3 regions of the Oleiphilus sp. HI0066 genome follow, and region 1 is predicted to be linked to each of the others. Evidence: predicted binding sites of a transcription regulator. Region 1 holds the regulator's gene; each other region holds the start of a gene.
What was found. The regulator sigma-54, encoded in region 1, starts transcription at its own class of promoters, with help from an activator protein. The targets are predictions, from matches to a motif close to TGGCACNNNNNTTGCTNT.

Region 1 (8,069 bases):
GTCCTGACGTTCGAATACATTCGCGACTTCGCTATCTGGCATATTGACGTTGATTGTCGTGATGTCTGTTTCCATGACCTCACGAACCGTAGCACTTGGGCTAGATACCAACATCGTAGTTAGTGGAAGGATACCGACCAAAACACCATTTCGGCTAACAACGAGAAGACTATCTGTCATCTCGGGTAGGCTTCGGTGTCTTCGCAAGTAGCGCAGAACAACGTCCATTGTGATGTCCGCACGGATAGTTACCGTGTCGGTGTTCATCAGGCCACCGGCAGTATCTTCCTCGTAGGCGAGGACTTCCTCGACACGTTCCCGGTCTTGGCTGTCCATGGAGTCTAGGACTTCGCCAATGACAGCTTCAGGTAGGTTCTGCAGTATGTCTGCTAGGTCATCTGTATCGAGATCTTCGGTGGCGTCGATAAGTTCTTGCGCATTTAACTTGCTCAAGAAATAGGCTTGGACGTCTTCGCTTAGGTCTTGAAGAACCTCTCCGCGATAATCATCATCGACGAGCTGCCAAATAATATTACGCTGTTTAGGTGGAGAAGACTCGATGAGGTGAGCGACATCGCTCGTCGATAAGCTCTTATTAATAATGCGAGCTACTTGCTTCAGAGAGCCGGCTTCAATGGCATCCGAAATGGAGCGCCAGTGTTGCTCTGGTGTCTGATTGTTAGAGTAGCTTGCCATGGGAACGCCGAAAGTTTGTTTAAGCTATGAGTATAGCGTATGGCGTGCAGATCGGTTGATTAATTTCTTAAGAAAACAATGGCTTAATAGGATAAGTTATAACGAATTAGAGTTAACTTTCTTCATCAAACCGATTATTGATCAATGTTTTCAAGGCATTCATGGCTTGCTCTTCATCCGCGCCATCAACAGTAATCGTTATCTGGGTGCCCTTGCTGGCTGCAAGCATCATGACAGACATGATGCTTTTTCCGTCAACTTCTCTATCGTCTTTTGTGATGGTAAAACTGCTTTCAAAATGACCGGTGCATTCCACGAATTTGGCTGCTGCTCGGGCATGCAGTCCAAGATCATTGATAATTTCGACAGTTTCGCGAAGCATTCGATTCCCTTTGAAGTCTCAGTGTTTTCTTAGAATTTATTTTATTGGGTTTTCATTGGAGCGGATAGTTCTTTGTGGCGAATCAACACGCTTTTGTGAGATTGCTTAAAGTATGCTCCGATTTTTTCGCATAAATAAACGCTACGATGCTGGCCGCCTGTGCAGCCAATGGCAATTGTCATATAGCTGCGGTTATTTGAGGCGAATTGATCAATCCACTTGTCGAGGAAAGTAATAATTGAAGACTCCATTTCCTCGACTTCTGAATGTGAACTTAAGAAATCTTCAACAGGTTTGTCGAGCCCCGTGAATACGCGTAGAGATGGGTCCCAGTACGGATTAGGGAGGCATCGAACGTCAAAAACATAATCTGCATCGCTAGGCACGCCGTGTTTGAATCCAAACGATTGGAATAGTAGGGCCATTTCTTGTGTAGCTCTGCCTGCTACTCGTAGTTTGATATGGTCACGCAATTCATACAAAGACATGTCGCTTGTATTTATATTGAGGTCAGCCTGCCTGGAAATGGGTTCTAATAAAACGCTCTCTTTGTTGATGGCTTCGCTTAAGGAAATGTCGGGAGAGCTTAAAGGGTGTTTTCTTCGTGTCGCATGAAAGCGCTTTATGAGTGTTTCGCTATCCGCGTCAAGAAAGATAATGTCTGTTTCGATATTCTGATTTTGAAAGGCTTGATAAAAAGCAGGGAAGTTTTCTATGCCGCTTTGTAGGTTGCGGGCATCAATGCTCACGGCAACTTTTGCCAAGCGCTCATCTGTTTGTCTTGCTGATTGTGAGCCAAGCTCTAAGAGCAAACCGACAGGTAGGTTGTCGATGCAGTAATAGCCTAAGTCTTCTAAAACATGGAGGGCAGTACTCTTACCTGAGCCCGATCGGCCACTAATAATTACGAGTTTCATGGTGCCTCCACAGTAAGGCAGTTAGCTTTCAGTCATTAACGTATAAAGCTCAGAATCAGATGATGCAGCACGTAGTTTATTGCAAAAAGAAGAGTCATTAAATCTTTCCGCTATTTGGCTAAGTAACTCTAAATGTTCGCTGCTTGCTTCTTTAGGAACGATCAGAACAAACAGTAGATTAACTGGTTGGTTGTCGATTGCGTCAAACGCGATATCTTGTTCAAGTGTAAATAATGCGCCTATGACTTTTGAGCATCTCAACATTCTGCTGTGAGGGATGGCAATTCCTTGTCCGATTCCAGTGCTACCTAATTTCTCACGGGCAATTAGATTTTCGAATAAATCTTCTTCAGACAGCTCGGGGATTTCTTGTGAAATTGCAGCTGCGATATGCTCTAGTGTTTTTTTCTTGCTAGTGCCCGGGAAACTGACGCGAGTCAGTCCCGGAACAAGAATAGAGCTAATAGTAATTGAACCTTCGTTCATTTTTCTTCCAATACTACGAGTAGCTACACGGCCCCATGCGAGCGCGCAACTTGTTTTTCTTTGTGTTTCAGTATCTGTCGATCAAGCTTGTCTATAAGCTTATCGATAGATGTATACATATCTTCGTCTTCTGCAGTACCGTGAATGTCTGCGCCGCTAATGTGAAGTGTGGCTTCCGCAATTTGTCTTAGCTTTTCCACTGAAAGGGTGACCTGCACATTTGTTATACCGTCCACGTGACGCTCAAGCTTCTCTAGCTTGTCAGTAACGTAGTTTTTCATTGAATCTGTTAGTTCAACGTGGTGACCGGTGATGTTTACTTGCATAAATGTCTCCTTGTTGGTTTTTTGCGGAAGAAATTTCCGCGGATGCTTCTAACAAGTCTTGCGAATATACAGCTTCTTACATTAAACGCTTCCTTTCGTTAGAAGGCGGGATTGACATCGCTTCGCGGTACTTTGCAATAGTACGGCGAGCAACGTTAATGCCTTGATCTTTGAGTAGGTCTGCAATTTTGCTGTCGCTAAGAGGTTTCTTAGGATTTTCAGCAGCAATTAATTTTTTAATGATAGCGCGTATTGCCGTCGATGAGCATTCGCCGCCAGAAGTCGTCCCAACATGGCTTGAGAAGAAGTACTTCAGCTCAAAGATGCCACGCGGTGTGTGCATATACTTTTGCGTTGTTACGCGAGAAATTGTGGATTCATGCATATCAACTGCTTGGGCTATATCATGGAGAATAAGCGGTTTCATTGCTTCTTCACCATAGTCTAAAAAGCCTTGTTGATGTGCAACAATTTTGCTTGCAACTTTGAGCAAAGTCTCGTTTCTGCTTTGGAGGCTTTTTATAAACCACTTAGCTTCTTGAAGTTGGTCCTTCATGAAGTTGTTGTCGTTGCTATTATCTGCACGTTTTATAAAGCCAGCGTAGCTGTTGTTTACGCGAATCTTAGGTGCGATTTCTGGATTGAGCTCTACTTTCCAGCGCCCATTTACCTTTTTCACCACGACGTCGGGAACAACGTATTCTGGTTCCGCTTGAATCACTGACTCGCCTGGGCGAGGGTTTAGCGATTGGATCAAGCGAAGAACTTCTTTCAAATCGTCTTCTTTAAGACGACTTCTTCTGATGAGCTGTGCGTAATCGCGACTACCCAGCAGATTGATATAGTGGCTGACGACAAGCTTGGCTTGCGGTAGCCACTCAGTGTCGGGATCTAGTTGACGTAACTGAAGCATTAGACATTCTTGAAGGTCTTTTGCGCCCACGCCTGCTGGGTCAAAATGTTGAACACGCTTCAGAACTGCGTGAACTTCTTCTAGTTCGACTGGATCTTCATCTTCTTCGTTAAATAGACCTTGATGAATATCTTCAATGGTATTTTGTAGATAGCCTTCCATGTCAATCGCATCAATAATTGTTTCTGCAATTAAACGATCGCGGTCAGAAAATGGTGTTAGATTAAGTTGCCATAGCAGGTGATCATTCAGAGACTCGCTAATTGAATTTCTGCTTTCGAAATCGCTGTCGTTCTCATCTGGCATTGTGCCAGAGCTTGCTGGGCCACTTGTTTGGTAGATGTCTTCCCATGCAGTATCGACAGGTAAATCGGTTGGTATCGAATCGCTAAATTCATCGCGTTCGCTTTCGTGAAGATCTCGTGATGGCTCGACTTCTGAATTTGATACTTCGCTAGATTGTTCATTTTTTGAATTTTGCTCTGACTCGCTATTTGGCGTCTCAGGACTGTCTTCAATCATTTCTAGCATTGGGTTTGATTCCAATGCTTCTTGGATTTCCGCCTGAAGATCTAGAGTCGATAGCTGAAGCAGTTTAATAGCCTGCTGCAGCTGGGGCGTCATTGTAAGACTTTGCCCCATTTTGAGTTGTAGGGATGCCTTCATTACCATCAGTCGGTCATCCTAACTTTTTCAGTGTTTTTGTCATTGTCGAACGAATTCTCTATGTGCTTGTCCAGCACGTAATGTCATATCTTCTATTTTAAGAACTTCCGAGAAGAATTTGAACGAGTTTTTGATGAACTTAGTTAAACCTTTTTTCACTGGTAATTGCACAGGGAATTTGGTTTTAAATTGTAAATTCATCGCCAAGGTAAACCTCGCGCACCTTTTTGTTCTCTAATACTTGCTCAGACGAGCCTGATGCAATGATGTGTCCATTGCCAACAATATAGGCTTGTTCGCAAATGTCTAAGGTCTCTCTCACGTTGTGGTCGGTGATAAGTACGCCAATATCTCGGTCGCGAACTTGTCGCACTATTTGCTTGATGTCGCTTACTGAAATTGGATCAACCCCTGCAAAAGGTTCATCTAGTAGAATGAAATCTGGCTCCATTGCGAGAGCTCTCGCAATCTCGACGCGACGGCGCTCGCCCCCGGATAAAGCCATACCTTGGCTGTCGCGAATATGTTCTATATGAAATTCTTTTAGTAATTGATCGGCTTTTTCGCGTTGTTCGGCCTTGCTTAATTCTTTTCTCGTTTGCAGAACGCTCAGAATATTTTCATATACAGTAAGTTTTCGAAATATTGATGCTTCTTGTGGTAAGTAACCAATACCGGCTTTTGCGCGCCCATGCATTGGCATGTTGCTAATGTCTCTGTCATCAATGAGGATTTGGCCCTTATCCTTGGATACTAGGCCAACGATCATGTAAAAGCAGGTAGTCTTACCCGCGCCGTTCGGACCAAGCAAGCCAACAATTTGTCCTGTTTTGATTTCAAGCGATACGTCGATAACAACTTGTCGTTTTTTGTAGGCTTTAGCAAGATGCTTAGCTTGAAGTGTCTTCATTAGGATTCGCTTGGTCTAGATTGTCGTTGGTTTGTGAATCGGAGTTTTCACTTGAAGGCTCAGATGCTTGAGGGAAGTACTGAATCTTCACTCGTTTGCCACTATCTTGATCCCCTTTGGCGCGAATTGCTTTGTCCATGATGTCGTATTCAATGCGATTTCCGGAAAACGAATTGGTGTCCTGGGCGAGTGTGGCGTTGCCGTTAAAAATCAAAACAGCATCTTTTGCTTTATACGTGATTTGTTCAGCTTGGCCGCTGGTGTTTTGAATATTGCTACTGGCGTCTGTTTGCTTGAATGTCGCGGGTGTACCATTCGCAATGATTTGTGTTACGGCGCGTTCACGAGCAAAAACACTGATGTTATCTGCGGTGAGTGTTGTCGAACCCTGGCGAATGATAACGTTGCCGCGATAGGTCGAAAAACCCTGTGAATCATCGATCACGGCACTGTCGGATTCAATTTCAATAGGTTGGGTTCGATCTACGTCAATGCTGTGAGCATTGTGCGTGGCAGTGAGTAAAAATAAAGTGACTAGAGCTAGGCTATTAATTCGCCAAGTCATAAATACCTCTAACGCGTTGAGAGAGTTCGATTTTTCGATCGTTGAGCGATGCTTCTAATCCGATAGATTTAAGCGTGCTTTTATCCTGAGTAATACTAACTTCGCGATCAGTAGATATAAAGTCATTGCGTGTATCGATATTCAGGTCTTGGGTAAGGATTGTTGTGATTTGTCCTTCTGAGCTAGTACGAGAAAGCTTGACCCGATCCTCTAGATATAGGTTTCCAGTATCGGCGTTAAATTGCCCTGATTCTGCGTTAAGTCTTAATTTGTCGCCTTGCTCATTGGTATACCAAATGGTTGGAGATTCTGTCGTAATCAGGGCATCATCTTTAAAGTAGAGAGACTTATCTGCTTTGACTTCTAGTTCTAGTTCGCCTGATTCTCCGAATTCCCGTAGGTAGGTATTGTTAGCGAAAGCAAAAGGTTTCTTTTCATTGCTGAATAGTTCTGGCGTCTCAGTTTGTGTAATGTCGCTGGTGTAGAACAGGCTTACCCCGACCAGTAAGATGACCGCCAATAATGAGAATTTTGATCGTTTAAAGGTTTTGCTCATATCACTTTTTTAAAAATGATTGATGAATGTCGTCGAGTAAACCTTGCGCTGATAGTATGAAGTCGCATGCCTCTCTTACGGCGCCATGGCCTCCGCTTGTTTGTGTGCACATGTCTGCATGTTCTTTCACAAAGCTATGCGCGTTCGGGACGGTGATGCCAAGGCCGCAGTGCTTGATGGCAGATAGGTCAGGCAAATCATCTCCCATATAGGCGCATTGCTCCCAGTCGAGTCCCAATTCTTGGCGAATATCATCAAGTGCAATCTTTTTGTCTTCGCGTCCTTGAACTAAATGCTTGATACCTAAGTCTCTTGCTCTGCGGGCGACAAGAGGCGAGTTCCTGCCCGTAATAATGGCAACTTCAATACCGTTTTGTTGGAGGAGCTTAATGCCGTGGCCGTCGAGTGTGCAAAACGCTTTTAGCTCGTCGCCTTGAGCAGAAAAAACAATTTTTCCGTCGCTTAATACGCCATCAACGTCGAGACCTAAAAGTTTGATCTTGTTTGCAGCATTTTTCGCTGCTTCGTTTATTGAATGGTTCATACGACACCCGCTTTCAAAAGGTCGTGCATATGGATCACGCCAACTAGTTTGTTCTCTTCATCAGATACCAAAAGCCCTGTGATCTTGTATTCTTCCATGACTTGCAATGCTTCGGCGGCGAGCGCCTTAGACTGAATCGTTTTGCAGTTCTTGGTCATTACTTTTGAGATCTCTGTGTTGTGAAGATCTAGCTTGTCATCAAAGGCGCGTCGAAGGTCGCCGTCTGTGAAGAGGCCTTGAATCTCGTTAGCATCATTCACAATCGCTGTGAGGCCAAAGCCTTTATCCGATATTTCAAATAGCCCTTCGGTCAGGGGTGTAGCAGGGCTGACTTCTGGAATTCTGTCACCTGTGTGCATCAGTTGCTCCACAGTCAATAGCAACTTACGCCCAAGGCTTCCGCCTGGATGAGAGAAGGCAAAGTCTTCTTCTGAAAAGCCTCTAGCTTCAAGAAGTGCAACAGCAAGCGCGTCACCAAGGGCTAGCGTCACGGTTGTACTTGATGTTGGGGCAAGTCCCAGGGGGCAAGCTTCTTTGCTGATGCTTATATCTAATGAAACATCACTAGCTGTCGCGAGTGCGGAGCTTTGCTTGCCTGTCATGCTGATGAGTGGCGCGCCCATGCGTTTGATTAGAGGAAGAATAGTTACCACTTCTTCCGTCTGGCCCGAGTTAGAAATGGCAAGCACAACATCTTGTTTGGTGATCATGCCTAGATCGCCATGGCTTGCTTCACCGGGGTGAACGAAAAATGCAGGTGTGCCTGTGCTTGCTAAAGTGGCTGCAATTTTGTTGGCGATATGACCTGATTTGCCCATGCCTGTCACAACAATTCGGCCAGAGCACTGAAGCATTAACTCACAAGCTTTTTCGAATGAGCTATCGATTCGTTCGAGCAAAGCGTTTACTGCATCGCGCTCGATTTCAATTGTACGTTTTCCAGAGTCTATATAATTCATGCAATTGTGCTGGCTGAATCCTGATAAAGAACGAATAGGTAGATAATATAGCTGCTTAGCATCACTGTGCCGGCAAGTTTTCCAATTTTCTCTCGTTTAAAGAGGTGGTTGATAAAACATACAAGAGCAAGGCCGAAAGTGAGCGTGAA
Region 2 (8,069 bases), on a different contig from region 1:
TTCATGATGCAAAAGATCATCGATTTCTCAGAGCGTCTCATTCACAACATTCCAGTGCTGATAGGCTAGCAATGGTTTTTACAGATGCGCAAATAGGGGCTTGGGTGGCTGCATGGTTATGGCCGCTGTTCAGAATTGCGAGTTTCTTTATGGTGATTCCGGTCATCGGCACGCAGTTAGTTCCGATGCGCGTTCGTGTTGGTTTAGCATTCGTCGTAACGTTGCTTGTTGCTCCTTTGCTTCCACCTGTTCCTGAAATTGAGCCCTTATCTTTTACTGCGATGTATGTGACCTTGCAGCAAATTTTTATCGGTACCTTAATGGGCTTAATGTTTGTGTTTTTGATGCAGCTGTTTGTTGCTGCAGGTCAGATGATCGCCATGCAGATGGGCCTAGGTTTTGCGTCGATGATCGATCCGAGTAATGGGGTAAATGTCCCAATCCTATCTCAGATATTTTTAGTTTGCGTGACGCTTATCTTTCTTTCGATGAATGGCCACCTCGTTATGATCGAAGTGGCAGTTCAAAGTTTTCAGGCGTGGCCTATTTCAGACCAAATTATCGGCCCAAATAGCGTGTCGCGAGAGGATCTCTGGGGATTCCTGATGCGCATAAATTGGTTGTTTGCATCTGCGCTAGTGATTGCGTTGCCTGCCATTACGGCGGTGCTGATCATAAATTTGTCGTTCGGCATCATGACGCGTGCCGCGCCGCAGATGAACGTTTTTTCTTTGGGTTTTCCAATCGGTATGTTGTTCGGTTTATTTATTGTCTGGGTGAGCATTTCAGGCTTATTGCCCCAGTTTGATAATTTCAGTACCGACACCTTCTTATTTTTGCGTGATATGCAGGGCTTTTAGATGGCAGAAGAAGGTAACGATAGCAGTCAGGAAAAAACCGAAGAACCCACCCCCAGGCGAATAGAAAAAGCCAAGGAGGAGGGGCAGGTTGCGCGCTCAAAAGAACTGAACACGGCCTTGCTTTTGATTGTAGGTACGGGCGGGCTTCTGATCTTTGGCGCGCAAATTGGCGAAACGATGGTTGAGATCATGAAGCATAGCTTTGTGTTGCCACGCGAAGTTGTTTTTGATTCTCACCAAATGGGCCTTTATTTGCTGGACGCTGCGGGCGAAGCCATGCTCGTCACGATGCCTTTAATGGTAATGCTCTTTATTGCAGCAATTGCCGGCTCTATTGTGCTTGGTGGTTGGCTGATAGCGCCCAAAGCTGTCGCGCCTAAATTTAGCCGTATGAATCCCTTGAAAGGTTTGAAGAGGATGTTTTCGCTCAAATCTCTCGTAGAGCTTGCCAAGGCGATTGCCAAGGTCGGGATTGTCTTATTTTTCGCGGTTGTTTTACTTCAAATTCATACCGAAGAGTTGTTAGGTATTGCCAATCAGGCGACCGTCACGGCCATGGCTCATGCTGCCGATATTTTGGGTTGGAGTTTCTTTTTTCTGTCTTGCACGATGATTATTATTGCAGCTGTTGATGTTCCTTTTCAGATGTACGATCACAATAAGAATCTGAAAATGACCAAACAAGAAGTCAAAGACGAATTCAAAGACACTGAGGGTAAACCTGAAGTTAAGGGCCGTGTTCGTCAGCTCCAGCGTGAAATTTCTCAGCGGCGCATGATGCAAGACGTTCCTCAAGCCGACGTCATTATTACCAACCCCGAACATTACTCAGTCGCCCTGCGTTACAAGCCTGATCAAGACGATGCCCCAATCGTGCTTGCGATGGGGGTGGATGAGGTTGCTATGAAAATCCGAGAAATCGGTAGAGAGCATAATATTGAGTTAGTGGCTGCGCCGCCTCTTGCTCGTTCGATTTATTACAATTCAAAAGTTGGGGAAGAGGTGCCTTCGGGTCTATATGTGGCCGTTGCTCAGGTGCTTGCGTATGTCTTCCAGTTACAACAATTCCGAAGACGTGCAAGACCTCGCCCAAGTATGCCTGACATCCCAATTCCGGATGATCTACAGCACGATTAGCAGCATGTTATAAAAAATATCGATCGGGGTTAAAACTTGGGTCGATTTTTGCAAAACACTGTAGCTAGCGATAGTTGTGACGAAAAATCGTCATTCGTAGTTATCATCACAAGATTGATTAGGTGTTATGCAAACAAGTCTTGGCTTAAATCAGCTTAAATTTATTCAAAGCCACATGGCCATTCCGCTATTGCTGATAGCGGTGCTTGGCATGATGACCTTGCCTGTACCTCCTTTCCTGTTGGACTTGTTATTCACCTTCAATATTGCCTTGTCGTTGGTTGTTCTTCTTGTCTGTGTTTATGCGCTCCGCCCCATGGAGTTTGCGATATTTCCTACGGTTTTGTTGGTTGCGACCTTACTACGTTTGGCATTAAACGTTGCGTCAACGCGTGTTGTTCTCCTAGAAGGCCATGAGGGCGGGGACGCAGCCGGTAAAGTAATTCAAGCCTTTGGTGAAGTGGTTATTGGCGGCAACTACGCCGTTGGTCTAGTTGTATTCGCAATCTTAATGATCATCAACTTTGTGGTCGTGACCAAGGGTGCTGGGCGTGTATCTGAAGTAAGTGCTCGATTTACACTCGATGCGATGCCAGGCAAACAAATGGCAATTGATGCAGACCTTAACGCAGGAATTATCAATCAAGAAGAGGCGAAGTCGCGTCGGGAAGAAGTTGCCACGGAAGCAGATTTTTATGGGGCGATGGATGGTGCATCAAAGTTCGTACGTGGTGATGCCATTGCGGGTTTGTTGATCTTAGCCATTAATATTATTGGCGGTTTGAGTATCGGCATTTTGCAGCACCAACTAGAGTTCAATGATGCGATGCAAAAGTACTCGCTTCTTACGATTGGTGATGGCTTGGTCGCACAGATTCCATCGTTACTTCTTTCTACCGCTGCGGCAATTATGGTGACGCGTGTTAGTACGACACAAGACATGTCATCACAAGTGCTTGATCAAATGTTTTTGTCGCCTAAGGCTTTGTATATCGCCTCTGGTATTCTAATCGTGATGGGCATCGTACCTGGCATGCCGCATTTTGCGTTTTTGTCGCTTGGTATTCTTGTCGGCGCGGGGGCTTGGTATCGTGATCGCCAGAATAAAAAGCCGCAGGTAGAACCTTATGATGGGCCGGTCCCTCAACGTGGCTCGCAAGCCAATGTTGGTAGTGCGCAGGTGCAACCTGACTCTTCAACTCTAGAGCTTCCAGCGGGGCAAGAAGGTCAACAAGAATCGTCCCAGAAAGAGTTGGGTTGGGATGATGTGATGACCGTAGATATTATTGGTCTAGAGGTAGGTTATCGATTAATACCCTTGGTTGATAAAGGTCAGGGCGGTCAGCTCTTGGGTCGTATAAAAGGTGTGCGCAAGAAGCTCTCACAGGAGCTTGGATTCTTGATGCCATCAGTGCACATCCGCGACAATCTTGACCTCATGCCTAATGTCTATCGTCTCACCTTGATGGGGGTGACCTTGGCCGAAGCAGAGATTCATCCCGATCGAGAGCTGGCGATTAATCCTGGGCAAGTATTTGGTAGTATTGATGGAATTGCGGGTGTCGATCCTGCTTTTGGCATGGAAGCCGTTTGGATCGATCCAGAGAACAAAGATCAAGCTCAAGCCTTGGGTTATACCGTTGTGGACGCAAGCACTGTTGTCGCAACGCATCTTAACCAACTTCTTCAAAAACATGCTTATGAGCTATTGGGTCACGAAGAGGTTCAGCAATGGATTGATCAGTTGACGAAGCAGGCGCCAAAACTTGCTGAAGAATTAGTGCCAACCACTTTAAGTGTCTCCTTTCTATTAAAAGTACTTCAGAATCTATTGCAAGAAGATGTGCCAATCAAAGACATGCGTTCTATTGCTGAGGCTTTGATTAGTCGCGCACCTAAAGGCGCAGAGCCAGAAGTGTTGACCGAAGCTTGTCGGCAAGGTTTGAAGCGGATGATCGTACAAACCCTGATTGAAGGTGAGGCGGAAATTCCTGTTATTACACTCGAGCCTGAATTGGAACAGCTATTGCTTAAGTCTGTACAGCAAGCACAGAAAACCGGCGGTGCCGATGATCTCGGAATGGTCTTGGAGCCCGGTATTGTGGAGAACTTGCAGCGTTCACTAGCAGATGTAACGCAGCGACAAGAAATGCTTGGAAACCCCGTAATACTGTTAGTTTCCGCGCCAGTCCGCCCAGCGATGGCTAAGTTCTCACGCTTTGTAAATGACGGTATTCGGGTGCTCTCATATCAAGAGATTCCGGATAACAAGCAAATAAATATAGTGTCGACGGTCGGTCAATAATTTGACTACAGGAAGTTGTCGTCAAAAAAGCCTTTAGGTGAAGAGTTATGAAAGTTAAGCGTTATTTCTCCCATTCAATGCAAGATGCTTTGCGTCAGATACGCGAAGATTTAGGCCCTGATGCGGTGATTCTTTCAAACTCAAAAACAAATGGTGGTGTCGAGATATTGGCAACTGCCGAATATGAAGATCAGCCAGAGCAGGGTGTTGCTCAGGTATCTAATAATGAAACTAAAGTGAGCGCGTCCGAGCTCGCAAAACAACGCGCTGAGCGCAGTCTCGAATTGCAGGCGGAAATGGATAGAAGTCGTCGCCGCATCGAGAGCGTGAAGCAAGAACAGAACGTCATTAAAACAGAGCAGTTTGGTCAAACGAATAAGATTCAGGCGACTCCTGCAGTCAATCATGATGAGCGTTCGAGCAAGCAAGATGATGCGATTTACGTGATGCAGGAAGAGCTTCGTGAACTACGCGAAATGATTTCTGCTCAGGCGAAACAGTCGACTTCGCAACAATCTATTGAACCAATGCCTCAAGCTGTTGTGACGCCAAGCCAATCGATCGTAGATGAGCGCTTAGAGCGTCTAGCGATTCAGCAGCCTATTCGAAAGCAATTGCTAGATAGCGTTGCAAGTGAAGGCGATTCTGATACTGCTTGGGCAAAGGTGCGTAAACAAATTCATGGTGCGATTCAGACAGAATATAGCGAAATCATCGACATGGGTGGCGTGATTTCACTTGTTGGCCCGACCGGAAGTGGCAAAACAATGACGATTGGTAAGTTGGCTGCGCGTTATGTTATGCGTCATGGGGCAGATGGTATTGCTTTGGTGACAACAGATCGTTACCGAATCGCCGCACACGAGCAGCTAAAAGTGTTTGGAAGAATTCTGAATGTTCCAGTGCATGTTGTTGACGAGGATAATTGCTTAGATGCGATTCTAGACAAGTGCTCTGATCGCAAGCTTGTATTGGTGGATACGGCTGGTTTGATGCAGTCTGATCGTTCGTGGAATGAGCAGCTTAAAGAATTGAAAATGTCTGCGCATCGCATTCAAAACTACTTAGTGATGCCGGCAACGGGTCAGTATGCTGTGATGAAGGCTAACTATAAGCATTACAAGATGGTCGGGCTAGCGGGAACAATTATTACCAAACTTGACGAAGCTGTAAGCTTTGGGGAAGCATTAAGTTACCTTATAGCGAGTAAACTTTCCTGCGCGTATGTAACAGATGGCCAGAGAGTGCCAGAAGATATTCATTTGGCGGAGCGTCAAAGTCTGCTCAATAAAGCGGAGGAATTATTGAATAGTTCCGAGCGATGGGTGACAATTCCGAGCCACGCGAATGCGCAGCAGCATGTAGACGAATCAGTTAGCAATTTTGCTTAATATCACTGGCGTCAACTAGACAAATTTCACCAATCACCTATTTTGGTTGTTGGTAGTCGCTTTTAAGGTTTGTCTTGTCTCGAAGCGAAGAAGAAGTAAAACAAAAGGATATTCATCAGCATGGCGAATTCTAGCCCTGTTCAAGTTATAGCGGTCACTGGCGGTAAGGGTGGGGTCGGTAAAAGTAATGTATCGATCAACCTTTCTTTAGCCTTAGCGGATCTAGGTCGCAGAGTGACATTGCTCGATGCGGATTTAGGTTTGGCAAATATCGACGTGCTCTTGGGAATTACCGCAAAGGGAAATATCTCAGACGTTATATCAGGTGATTTAAGTCTGCGCGATATTCTTGTAGAAGGCCCCAAAGGAATAAAGATCGTGCCGGCTGCATCCGGAACGCAAAAGATGGTTGCGCTTAACCATCTAGAGCACGCCGGTTTAATCAACGCCTTCAGTGAATTATCACAAGATCTTGACGTTCTGATTGTGGATACCGCAGCGGGTATATCAGATGGTGTTGTATCGTTTGTTCGTGCAGCCCAAGAAGTGTTACTGGTTGTGACCGATGAGCCAACGTCTATTACCGATGCCTATGCATTAATAAAGCTGCTTAATCGCGACTACGACATGTACCGTTTTCGTGTCCTTGCAAATATGGTTCGCAGCCCAGAAGAGGGGCGCCATCTCTTTTCAAAGCTTACCTCTGTGACGGAACGTTTTCTTGATGTTGCACTCCAATATGTAGGTTCTGTTCCTTACGATGAAAACGTACGCAAAGCTGTCCAGCGTCAGCGCCCTGTATTAGAAGCTTACCCCCGCGCTAAAGCATCTATAGCATTCAAGCAGCTCGCTCAAAAGGCTGATTCGTGGCCATTACCAAGCACTCCAAGAGGACATTTGGAGTTTTTTGTTGAGCGCTTAGTACAAGCCTAGGATTGGCTGTAGCCTCGTAATGATTTATTCCCCATGCAGTACTTTTACGGCAGGGCCATACTGTTTTGTTGATGTATAGCGAAAAAGAAACACAGTACGCAGATGAGTTGATCGTGAAGCATGCGCCCTTAGTAAAGCGTATTGCACATCATCTAATGGCTCGCCTTCCATCAAGTGTTCAAGTCGATGATTTGATTCAGGCCGGCATGATTGGCCTGCTAGAGGCTGCGCAAAAATACGAAAGTGATCGTGGTGCGTCGTTTGAGACTTATGCCGGAATCCGAATTCGCGGCGCGATGATGGATGAAGTCCGTAAGGGCGATTGGGTGCCTCGTTCCGTACATCGCAACGCGCGCCGCATCGCGGAAGCAGTAAAAGCGATTGAGGCTAGAACTGGGCAAGATGCGAGTGACGAGCAAATTGCCGCAGAGCTTGAAATGTCTCTCGATGAATATTTTGCGTGCCTGAAAGATAGTAATGCCGGTAAGCTTTTTTCACTCGAGGAACTGGCTGAAAACTCTGAAGGCCAAGGCTTTGAAGTCGAGAGTGGCTCGACTGCTGATCGACCGAGTGATTTCTTTAGTGAGCAGCAGTTTAAAAAAGCCCTGGCATCTGAGATAGAGCGTTTGCCGGAACGCGAAAATTTAGTGCTTTCTCTTTACTATGAAGAAGAGATGAATCTAAAAGAAATAGGCTTAATTCTTGATGTGAGTGAGTCTCGTGTTAGTCAAATTCACTCACAGGCAGCTATCCGTTTAAAGTCAAGAATGTATGAGTGGATTGATTCGTAATTTACGACTATCCATAACTAATCAAAGTTCTTGATTTTCCAATAAAAAAAACTGGCTAGACTCATTTCTCTGTCTAGACTTCATATTAGGGTTTGAAACGCTATCAAAGGTTTCGACAGGAATGGAGGTCGACTTGAATAAAGATATGAAAATCCTTGTTGTTGATGATTTTTCGACAATGAGGCGCATTATTAAAAACCTACTTCGCGATTTAGGGTTCACAAATACCGATGAGGCTGATGACGGCAATACTGCATTGCCGATGCTGAAAACCGGTAAGTATGACTTCCTCGTGACGGATTGGAACATGCCAGGAATGACTGGTATTGACTTGCTTAAGACCGTTCGTGCAGATGATGACTTAAAGTCTTTACCTGTGTTGATGGTTACTGCTGAAGCAAAACGAGATCAGATCGTTGCAGCGGCACAAGCAGGTGTAAATGGGTATGTGGTTAAGCCATTTACAGCAGCCGTCTTGAAAGAAAAAATCGAGAAAATCTTCGAACGAATTGATGCCTAGTACTGTTATGAACGAACTAACTCCGTCTCAAGCAGCGCAAAGCATTGAAGGTGTAGAAGGCTTTGAACAACTGCTTAAAGAACAAACAAGTCAGCTAAAAGATCTCGTTGATCAGGGCGACTTGTCTTCCGC
Region 3 (8,069 bases), on a different contig from region 1:
TTCAATCAAATCTTTCGGTATAGCGGCCATATTAAGTGCAATAAATGGCTCTTTCGCTCGAGGACTATGTTGGTGCAAAGCTTTAGCGACGAGCTCCTTACCTGTTCCCGATTCCCCGTTAATGAGAACCGTAATATTTGAATGAGAAAGACGGCCGATAGCACGGAAAACTTCCTGCATTGCTGGTGCTTCACCAATAATGACAGTGCTTTCTTCAATGTTATTAACTTGTGTGTCGCCATTTTTTGCACGTAGCTCTTGCGAGTGAGCAATTGCGCGCTTCGCAAGTGCGACGGCATCTTCGAGATCAAAGGGCTTTGGCAGGTAGTCAAAAGCACCTTTTTGGTAGGATGTGACGGCACTGTCTAGGTCTGAATGAGCCGTCATTATGATCACAGGGATATCAGGATCATGTTGATGGATGCCAGTGAGTAACTCTAAGCCATCAATGCCCGGCATACGGATATCGCTAATCACGGCGTCAGGCGTTTCTCTCGTTAAGCTATCCAGAACGCCATCCGCGCTTTCGAATGAACGAATAGTGTAGTTTTCCTTTGCTAGGGCTTTTTCTAGTACCCATCGAATTGATCTATCGTCGTCAATTATCCATACGAGTGGTTGGGAACTCATGTTACATCTCCAAAGGAAGGTAAACGATAAAGTCAGTACGGCCAGGTTGGCTCTCGCACTCTACTAAACCATTATGTTTGGTAAAAATACTTTGTGTGATTGACAGTCCAAGGCCCGTGCCTTCAGCGCGACCGCTAATCATTGGGTAGAAAATGTTCTGAATGAAGTTTTTATCAATGCCGGGACCATTATCGATAAGCTCGATACGAGCAACGATTCGATGGCGTGTTTGACCAATCGTAAATTGTCTTAGCGCACGCGTACGAATAGTGATACTCGCGTCTTCACCAGATTGCGCTTGCGGCTCTAATGCTTGCAGCGCATTTTTTGCGATATTTAGGAAGCCTTGAATGAGTTGGCTTTTATCTCCTTGTATCTCAGGAATACTTGGGTCGTAGTCTTTGACGATGCGAATTGCATTACCTGACTCGGCTCGAATGAGCGCACATACGCGCTCCAAGATTTCGTGCACGTTAAGAGGGCTCAGATTGAGCGCTTTGTGGGTGCCTAACATGCGGTCCACAAGATCACGTAAACGATCCGTTTCTTCTATGATTACCTGCGTATACTCGCTTTGCTCATCGCTTAGTTCCGATGACAGGAGCTGTGCCGCACCACGAATTCCTCCAAGAGGATTCTTGATTTCATGTGCAAGGCCTCTAATGAGGATTTTCGCTGTTTCTTGATTTTCTTGTAGCTGTTCTTCTCGGCTGATTCTAAGTAATCGATCTTTTGCTTGTATCTCAACAAGTAAACAAGGCGCATTATTAGCGATCAGACTAGAAACAGTGCAGTCAACGAGAATGTGTTCGCCATTTAATAAGGTCATCTTACATTCGCGTTGAGTGTAAGAGTGCCCCGTTTTAAGGATCTCTTTCATCTCGTCGATGAGATTACTTTCAATGTCACTAAATAGTTCAGGAAATTTCGCGGCTTCCAAGCGTTTTTGGCTTACTTGGGTCAACATTTCAGCAGCAGGGTTGTAATCAAGCACCGTCAAGTCTTCCGCTAAAACGAGAACGGATGTCGATAGGTTGTCTAGGATCACTGATTGCTGAATGTTTTGGTTTTTCATTCGTCTTTTCTGGCTTTATATGATGGTTTCGCACCGTTTAAGACAACTAGCAATAATTAAACCATTTGCGGTGCATTCATTTTGATAAGAGCTAAGTTATTGAATTTACCAAGATTGTTATTCTGTTAATCGCTCGATAACAATCCTTCGCACTTGAGGAGAGCACAATGAAGATTTTACATGCACCATGGTGGTGCATCAAGAGTTTAGTTTAGCTTTGAAGGTCGGTGCATTGTGAAAGATATGGAGGAGGATTTGATGATTTTACCGCTAGCATCGCTAATCTGAACGCTAAGTTGGTGCGTTCCGCGAAATACGTTATCAACAATCAACGATGTGGTGCGTTGTTCGCCTACGAGTTGGTTATCGATGAAGATTTTATATATGTGGCTCGGTCTTAATTCTGGGAATGAGGTAAAAGAAATGTTTACTGTGCCAGAGCCGCTGTGGAATGCACTGTCATTGCTAGGGCTTAGTATCTTTAAGGATTGATAGAGTTCTTTTGTTGTTGTGTCAGCTTGTTGAGTGTTCGTTGAGCTAGGAGGTAGTTTAAGTGCGGGTACTGTAGCGACATCTTGCACTTCTATTGTTTCAGAGCGTTCGCTTGGTTCGTCTGAGAAAGAGATGCTGCCATCAGGGTTAATGGTTTTGTAGACCTTGGTAGCGCCACTTAGGCCAATTGTTAAAGCCAAAAGGAAGAGGGAAGAAATGATTGATTTTGTCATGGCTTCGGGCAGCTCCGTTGCGTATTAGGCTGCTACTAGTATGAACCTCAGATATAAAAAAGCCCAGCATTTGCTGGGCTTTTCTTTAAAACAAAGTCTTAAACTGAGTAGTACATGTCGAACTCAACTGGGTGAGTTGTCATGTTCAATGTCTCAACTTCTTCACGCTTAAGTTCAAGGTAGCCTTGAATCATATCTTCAGTGAACACGCCGCCTTTTGTAAGGAATTCGTGATCAGCTTCAAGAGCGTCAAGTGCAACGTCAAACGTTTCAGCAACAGTTGGGATCTCAGCCGCTTCTTCAGCTGGAAGATCGTACAAGTCTTTATCTGCTGGATCGCCAGGGTGGATCTTGTTCTGGATACCGTCAAGACCAGCCATCATCAATGCAGAGAACGCCAAGTATGGGTTTGCAGATGGGTCAGGGAAACGAGCTTCCATACGACGCGCTTTTGGCGAGTTAACGAATGGAATACGGATAGAAGCTGAACGGTTACGTGCAGAGTATGCAAGCATAACTGGAGCTTCGAAACCTGGAACCAAACGCTTATAAGAGTTTGTAGAAGCGTTAGTGAATGCGTTGATCGCGCGAGCATGCTTGATGATACCGCCGATGTAGTACAAACACTCGTCTGAAAGACCTGCGTAGCCGTCACCAGCGAAGATGTTGTTGCCATCTTTTGCTAGAGACATGTGTACGTGCATACCAGAACCGTTGTCACCTACAAGAGGCTTAGGCATGAATGTCGCAGTCTTGCCGTAAGCGTGTGCAACGTTGTGTACACAGTACTTAAGAATTTGAACTTCGTCGGCTTTGTTTACAAGTGTGTTCGCACCAACGCCGATTTCACACTGACCAGCAGTACCTACTTCGTGGTGGTGTACTTCGATCACTAGTCCCATTGCTTCCATTGCAGCACACATTGCGCCACGAAGATCGTGCAAAGAGTCAACTGGTGGTACTGGGAAGTAACCGCCTTTAACGCCAGGACGGTGACCAGTGTTGCCGCCTTCGATGCTTGCGTCGCTAGACCATGCAGCTTCTTCAGAGTTGATTTGGTACATCGCACCGCTGATGTCAGCTTTCCACTTAACATCGTCAAATACGAAGAACTCTGGCTCTGGACCAAACAATGCGCTGTCTGCGATGCCAGTAGACTTCAAGTATTCTTCTGCGCGCTTAGCAACAGAGCGTGGGTCACGCTCGTAGCCTTGCATAGTTGCAGGCTCAACGATGTCACAACGCAAGATAAGAGTGGTTTCTTCAGTGAAAGGATCAAGAACTGAAGTAGAGTCGTCAGGCATAAGGATCATGTCTGATTCGTTGATGCCTTTCCAGCCAGCGATAGATGAACCGTCAAACATTTTGCCTTCTTCGAAGAAGTCTTCGTCAACTTCAGATGAAGGGATGCTTACGTGCTGCTCTTTACCACGTGTGTCTGTGAAGCGAAGGTCTACCCACGTTACTTCATTTTCTTGGATCAGGCCCAGAGTTTTCTCTGACATTATATTTACTCCATTTAACGGATGTTTTCGAACACCAAAGAGGTCGTTCTTGTATTTCGGTCTGCGACGATTGTTATCACCTTTGCAGATGTTTGTTGTCGCAAACTGTTGTTTTATTGACGCAATAAGCGTTCTTTGGGGCTTATTTCGTACTCGCGCCTATAAAATTGGCAGCAGCGTAACACGCTAGGCAACCTATTTATAGGGTTTCACGGGGTGTGCCCGCTTTTGGTTCACTAGATATGCAAGCATCTTGCCAAAAGTTAAGAGGCTCTATTTTTTGAGTATAAACAACGAATTAGGAATTTCTTGGAATTTTACAAAGGTTTTTATTGCGCCTTAATGGTGCGCATGGCTTCTTGCAGGGTCAATTTGGTGCATTCGTTGTTTTGGGTAGGATTGCAAATAAATGTACATTTGATGTCCATCTTCATTTGCTTGCTGTATACTCCGCGTCCGATTTTTTAACCCTCAAATTTTTGGGAATTGCTGTTGTGATTGAGAACCTTAGAAATATCGCCATTATCGCGCACGTTGACCATGGTAAGACTACCCTGGTTGATGGCTTGTTAGGTCAGTCCGGTACCTTAGATCGTAAAGATGAAGGTGCTGAGCGAATTATGGACTCGAACGATCAAGAGAAGGAGCGTGGCATTACCATTCTTGCTAAGAACACAGCAATTACATGGAATGATTACCGTATTAATATTGTGGACACTCCTGGGCACGCCGACTTCGGTGGTGAGGTAGAGCGTGTTCTTTCTATGGTTGATTCTGTACTACTTCTTGTTGATGCAGTAGACGGACCGATGCCACAGACGCGTTTTGTAACGTCAAAGGCGTTTGAGAAAGGTTTGAACCCGATTGTTGTTATCAACAAGATTGACCGTCCGGGTGCGCGTCCTGATTGGGTAATGGATCAGGTGTTCGACTTGTTTGATCGACTCGGTGCAACCGATGAGCAGTTAGACTTCCCTGTGATTTATGCGTCTGCATTGAATGGTATTGCGGGAGATGATCCGGAAGAAATGGCAGAAGACATGACGCCATTGTTTCAAATGATCGTTGATCAAGTTCCAGCGCCAAAAGTTGACCCTGAGGGTTCTTTCCAAATGCAAATCTCTGCATTGGATTATGATTCATATGTAGGTGTTATTGGTATTGGACGCATCACGCGCGGAACGCTGTCGCCTAATCAGCAAGTTATTGTTAAGCAAGCAGATGGCAACGAGCGTAAAGGTAAGGTTCTTAACGTGAAGGGTTATCATGGTCTTGATCGTGTGGATACTGATTTGGCGAGTGCGGGCGATATTGTGTGTATTAATGGTATCGACGGATTAAGCATTTCAGATACTTTATGTGATCCAGCAAATGTTGAAGCATTGCCGGCGCTAAGTGTTGATGAGCCAACAGTAAGCATGACCTTCCAAGTAAACGATTCGCCGTTTGCTGGTCTCGAAGGCAAGTTCGTAACTTCACGAAATATCAAAGATCGTTTAGATCAAGAGCTTATCCATAATGTAGCATTGCGTGTTGAGCAGGGCGATACAGCTGATAAGTTTGTTGTGAGCGGTCGTGGTGAGCTTCACCTTTCAGTTTTGATCGAAACAATGCGTCGTGAAGGCTTTGAACTAGCAGTATCTCGTCCAGAAGTTATCGAGAAAGAAATCGATGGCGTGATGATGGAGCCCTACGAGAACGTAGTAATTGATGTTGAAGATCAGCATCAGGGTTCGATCATGGAAGAGCTTGGTTTGCGTAAGGCTGAGTTGACTAACATGGAGCCAGACGGCAAAGGTCGCGTAAAACTCGAGTTCTCAGTGCCGTCGCGCGGTTTGATTGGTTTCCGTGGTCAGTTCCTTACGCTTACATCAGGTAGCGGTATCATGACATCTGTATTTGATCGTTATGATGTAGTTAAAGCTGGTGAAGTTGTATCACGTCAAAATGGTGTATTGATTTCAATGGTGAAAGGCAAGACCTTGTCTTACTCTTTATTCAATCTTCAGGATCGTGGTCGTTTATTCTTGGGTCACGCTGTAGATGTATATGAAGGCCAGATTATCGGTATTCACTCTCGTTCTAACGATTTGGCAGTTAACCCTACAAAAGGTAAGCAGCTAACGAACGTACGTGCATCTGGCACAGATGAAGCGTTAACGCTGGTTCCACCTATTCGTCACACGCTAGAGCAAGCGCTTGAATTCATCGAAGATGATGAGCTAGTTGAGGTAACGCCTGAAAGCATTCGTTTGCGTAAAAAGCTATTGACTGAAAACGAACGTAAGCGCGCGAAGTAAGTTTTTCAGTAAAGTTTAGAAAGCCGAAGCATGTCTTCGGCTTTTTTTATATCTTGAGAAAGTAAACATATACTGGAGTCAGAGTACTTTTACTCTGACCTCTAATTGGTTTTGGAAAGTGAGGCGATGAAAGCACTTATTCAAAGAGTAAAAAATGCATCGGTTGAAGTGAATGGGCAAATTGTCGGAGCTATTGATGAGGGTATTCTTCTGCTGCTAGGCGTTGAGAAAGATGACGATCAGCTGGTTTCAGACCGTATGCTCAAAAAAATTCTCGCTTATAGAATCTTTGATGATGAGAACGGAAGAATGGGGAGAAGTCTTGCTGATATAAATGGCGGTTTGTTGGTTGTGTCACAGTTCACCTTAGTGGCTGATACTAAAAAAGGAACCAAGCCGAGCTTTTCTTCAGCGGCGCCGCCGGAGCATGGTGAGTTGATATATAACCACTTTGTGGCACAAGCGTACGAATCGCACCAAAATATTGCGACCGGTCAATTCGGCGCAGATATGCAGGTAAGCCTCTTAAACGACGGGCCTGTGACCTTTATGTTAGAGCTCTAATCTTGCATTTATTGCCTTATTTTCCCTGAAATATGACAAAAATAAGAATTTTTGCACTAAAAAATTGCGTAGTGTAACAAAGTGTACTAAACAGAATACAAGGGAATGCATTAAGTTATTGCTCTAACACGCTGTTTTGACTATAAAAATGAACATTTTGTAGGTTTTTGTGGGTGCCATTGGAAATCTGGCACGGTTCTAGCTAAATGCTTAAGCGTTAGGAAATGGAGTAACTTGCCATTAGTAAGCGGCGATACTCTTGTTTAGAAACGAGTGCTGACAAAGCGCATATTTTCTAAACAAGCTGTAACGTGCGAAATGTGAACTTTTTGGCTTAAGATACTTTTGGTCAAACCAACGAGCATACTTTTGGTGCACTCAGTGTTCGAAAGTATGGCAGTCGTGAAAGAAATTGCTCGGTCATTTCGGTTGTAATATTTCTGTCATGGGTGTGAAATTAAATGGGCACCACTTTGGGGTTTCCCATTGAAACTATAAAAAACAATTTAATAGCTATTAAATTAACTAAGAACGAGCGGGCAAGGCCCAATCTTCAATTAGCAATAAGGAAGACGAAATGAAAAAGACTCTGATCGCTTCAGCTGTAGCAGCAGCTGCACTATCTTCAAACGCATTCGCGATGGATCATGCATCTGATCTTGCTGAAAAGCTTGATTTAATGCCAACTATCTACGGTAACATTCAGTTAGTTAACGACACTACTGATGACTCGCTTACAGATGATACTACTTCTGAGTTCGCAGATAACGGTTCTACGCTTGGCTTCAAGCACGAGCACGAGATCGCTTCAGGTATCTCAGGTTATTTCAAAGCTGAGCTTGAGTTCGATGCTGATGACAAAGAAGGTAACGGCGGCCTTAACGGTTTTGACGAAGCTTACATCGGTGTAAAAGGTGATTTCGGTAGCGTTCAGTTTGGTTCTGACGATACTGTTGCTGAAGATTTCGACGTTATGGACTTCGAAGAAGTTTATGGTATCGGAACTGGTAACTTGGTTGGTATGTCTGAAGGTGACAACATCCAATACCGATCTCCAGATTTCAACGGTTTGACTTTTGGTGTTACTCAAAAAGCTGATCAAAAGCCTACTGACACTGTATTGACTTCTGCTTCTGTTGGTTACTCTGCAGATGCATTCGGTGCAACTCTTTCTTACGCAGTTGGTCGTGGCGATGCAGAAGATGCATTCGGTCTTGGTGGTACTTTCGCTATTGAAGACTTAACTTTGATGGCTTCTTACGAAGATCAA

Region 2: flhA (flagellar biosynthesis protein FlhA) is a predicted target of sigma-54. The motif match lies at 2,035-2,052, and genes of this name have one in related genera.
Region 3: glnA (glutamate--ammonia ligase) is a predicted target of sigma-54. The motif match lies at 4,177-4,194, and genes of this name have one in related genera.

The regions. Positions count from the first base shown of each region.
Region 1 covers NZ_LWFH01001211.1:15,873-23,941, forward strand. The annotation lists gene mgtE (magnesium transporter) at 1-696, opposite strand, end outside; gene A3738_RS16650 (HPr family phosphocarrier protein) at 809-1,078, opposite strand; gene rapZ (RNase adapter RapZ) at 1,120-1,995, opposite strand; gene ptsN (PTS IIA-like nitrogen regulatory protein PtsN) at 2,017-2,481, opposite strand; gene hpf (ribosome hibernation-promoting factor, HPF/YfiA family) at 2,505-2,807, opposite strand; gene A3738_RS16670 (RNA polymerase factor sigma-54) at 2,884-4,386, opposite strand; gene lptB (LPS export ABC transporter ATP-binding protein) at 4,571-5,296, opposite strand; gene lptA (lipopolysaccharide transport periplasmic protein LptA) at 5,277-5,861, opposite strand; gene lptC (LPS export ABC transporter periplasmic protein LptC) at 5,845-6,417, opposite strand; gene A3738_RS16690 (HAD family hydrolase) at 6,419-6,961, opposite strand; gene A3738_RS16695 (KpsF/GutQ family sugar-phosphate isomerase) at 6,958-7,920, opposite strand; gene A3738_RS16700 (calcium/sodium antiporter) at 7,917-8,069, opposite strand, start outside.
Region 2 covers NZ_LWFH01001089.1:7,540-15,608, reverse strand. The annotation lists gene fliQ (flagellar biosynthesis protein FliQ) at 1-69, shown strand, start outside; gene fliR (flagellar biosynthetic protein FliR) at 72-860, shown strand; gene flhB (flagellar biosynthesis protein FlhB) at 861-1,997, shown strand; gene flhA (flagellar biosynthesis protein FlhA) at 2,125-4,302, shown strand; gene flhF (flagellar biosynthesis protein FlhF) at 4,350-5,693, shown strand; gene A3738_RS13770 (MinD/ParA family protein) at 5,814-6,626, shown strand; gene A3738_RS13765 (RNA polymerase sigma factor FliA) at 6,698-7,417, shown strand; gene cheY (chemotaxis response regulator CheY) at 7,551-7,937, shown strand; gene A3738_RS13755 (protein phosphatase CheZ) at 7,945-8,069, shown strand, end outside.
Region 3 covers NZ_LWFH01001400.1:5,909-13,977, forward strand. The annotation lists gene glnG (nitrogen regulation protein NR(I)) at 1-630, opposite strand, end outside; gene glnL (nitrogen regulation protein NR(II)) at 632-1,705, opposite strand; gene A3738_RS21100 (DUF4124 domain-containing protein) at 1,912-2,430, opposite strand; gene glnA (glutamate--ammonia ligase) at 2,529-3,935, opposite strand; gene typA (translational GTPase TypA) at 4,430-6,235, shown strand; gene dtd (D-aminoacyl-tRNA deacylase) at 6,362-6,799, shown strand; gene A3738_RS21120 (porin) at 7,377-8,069, shown strand, end outside.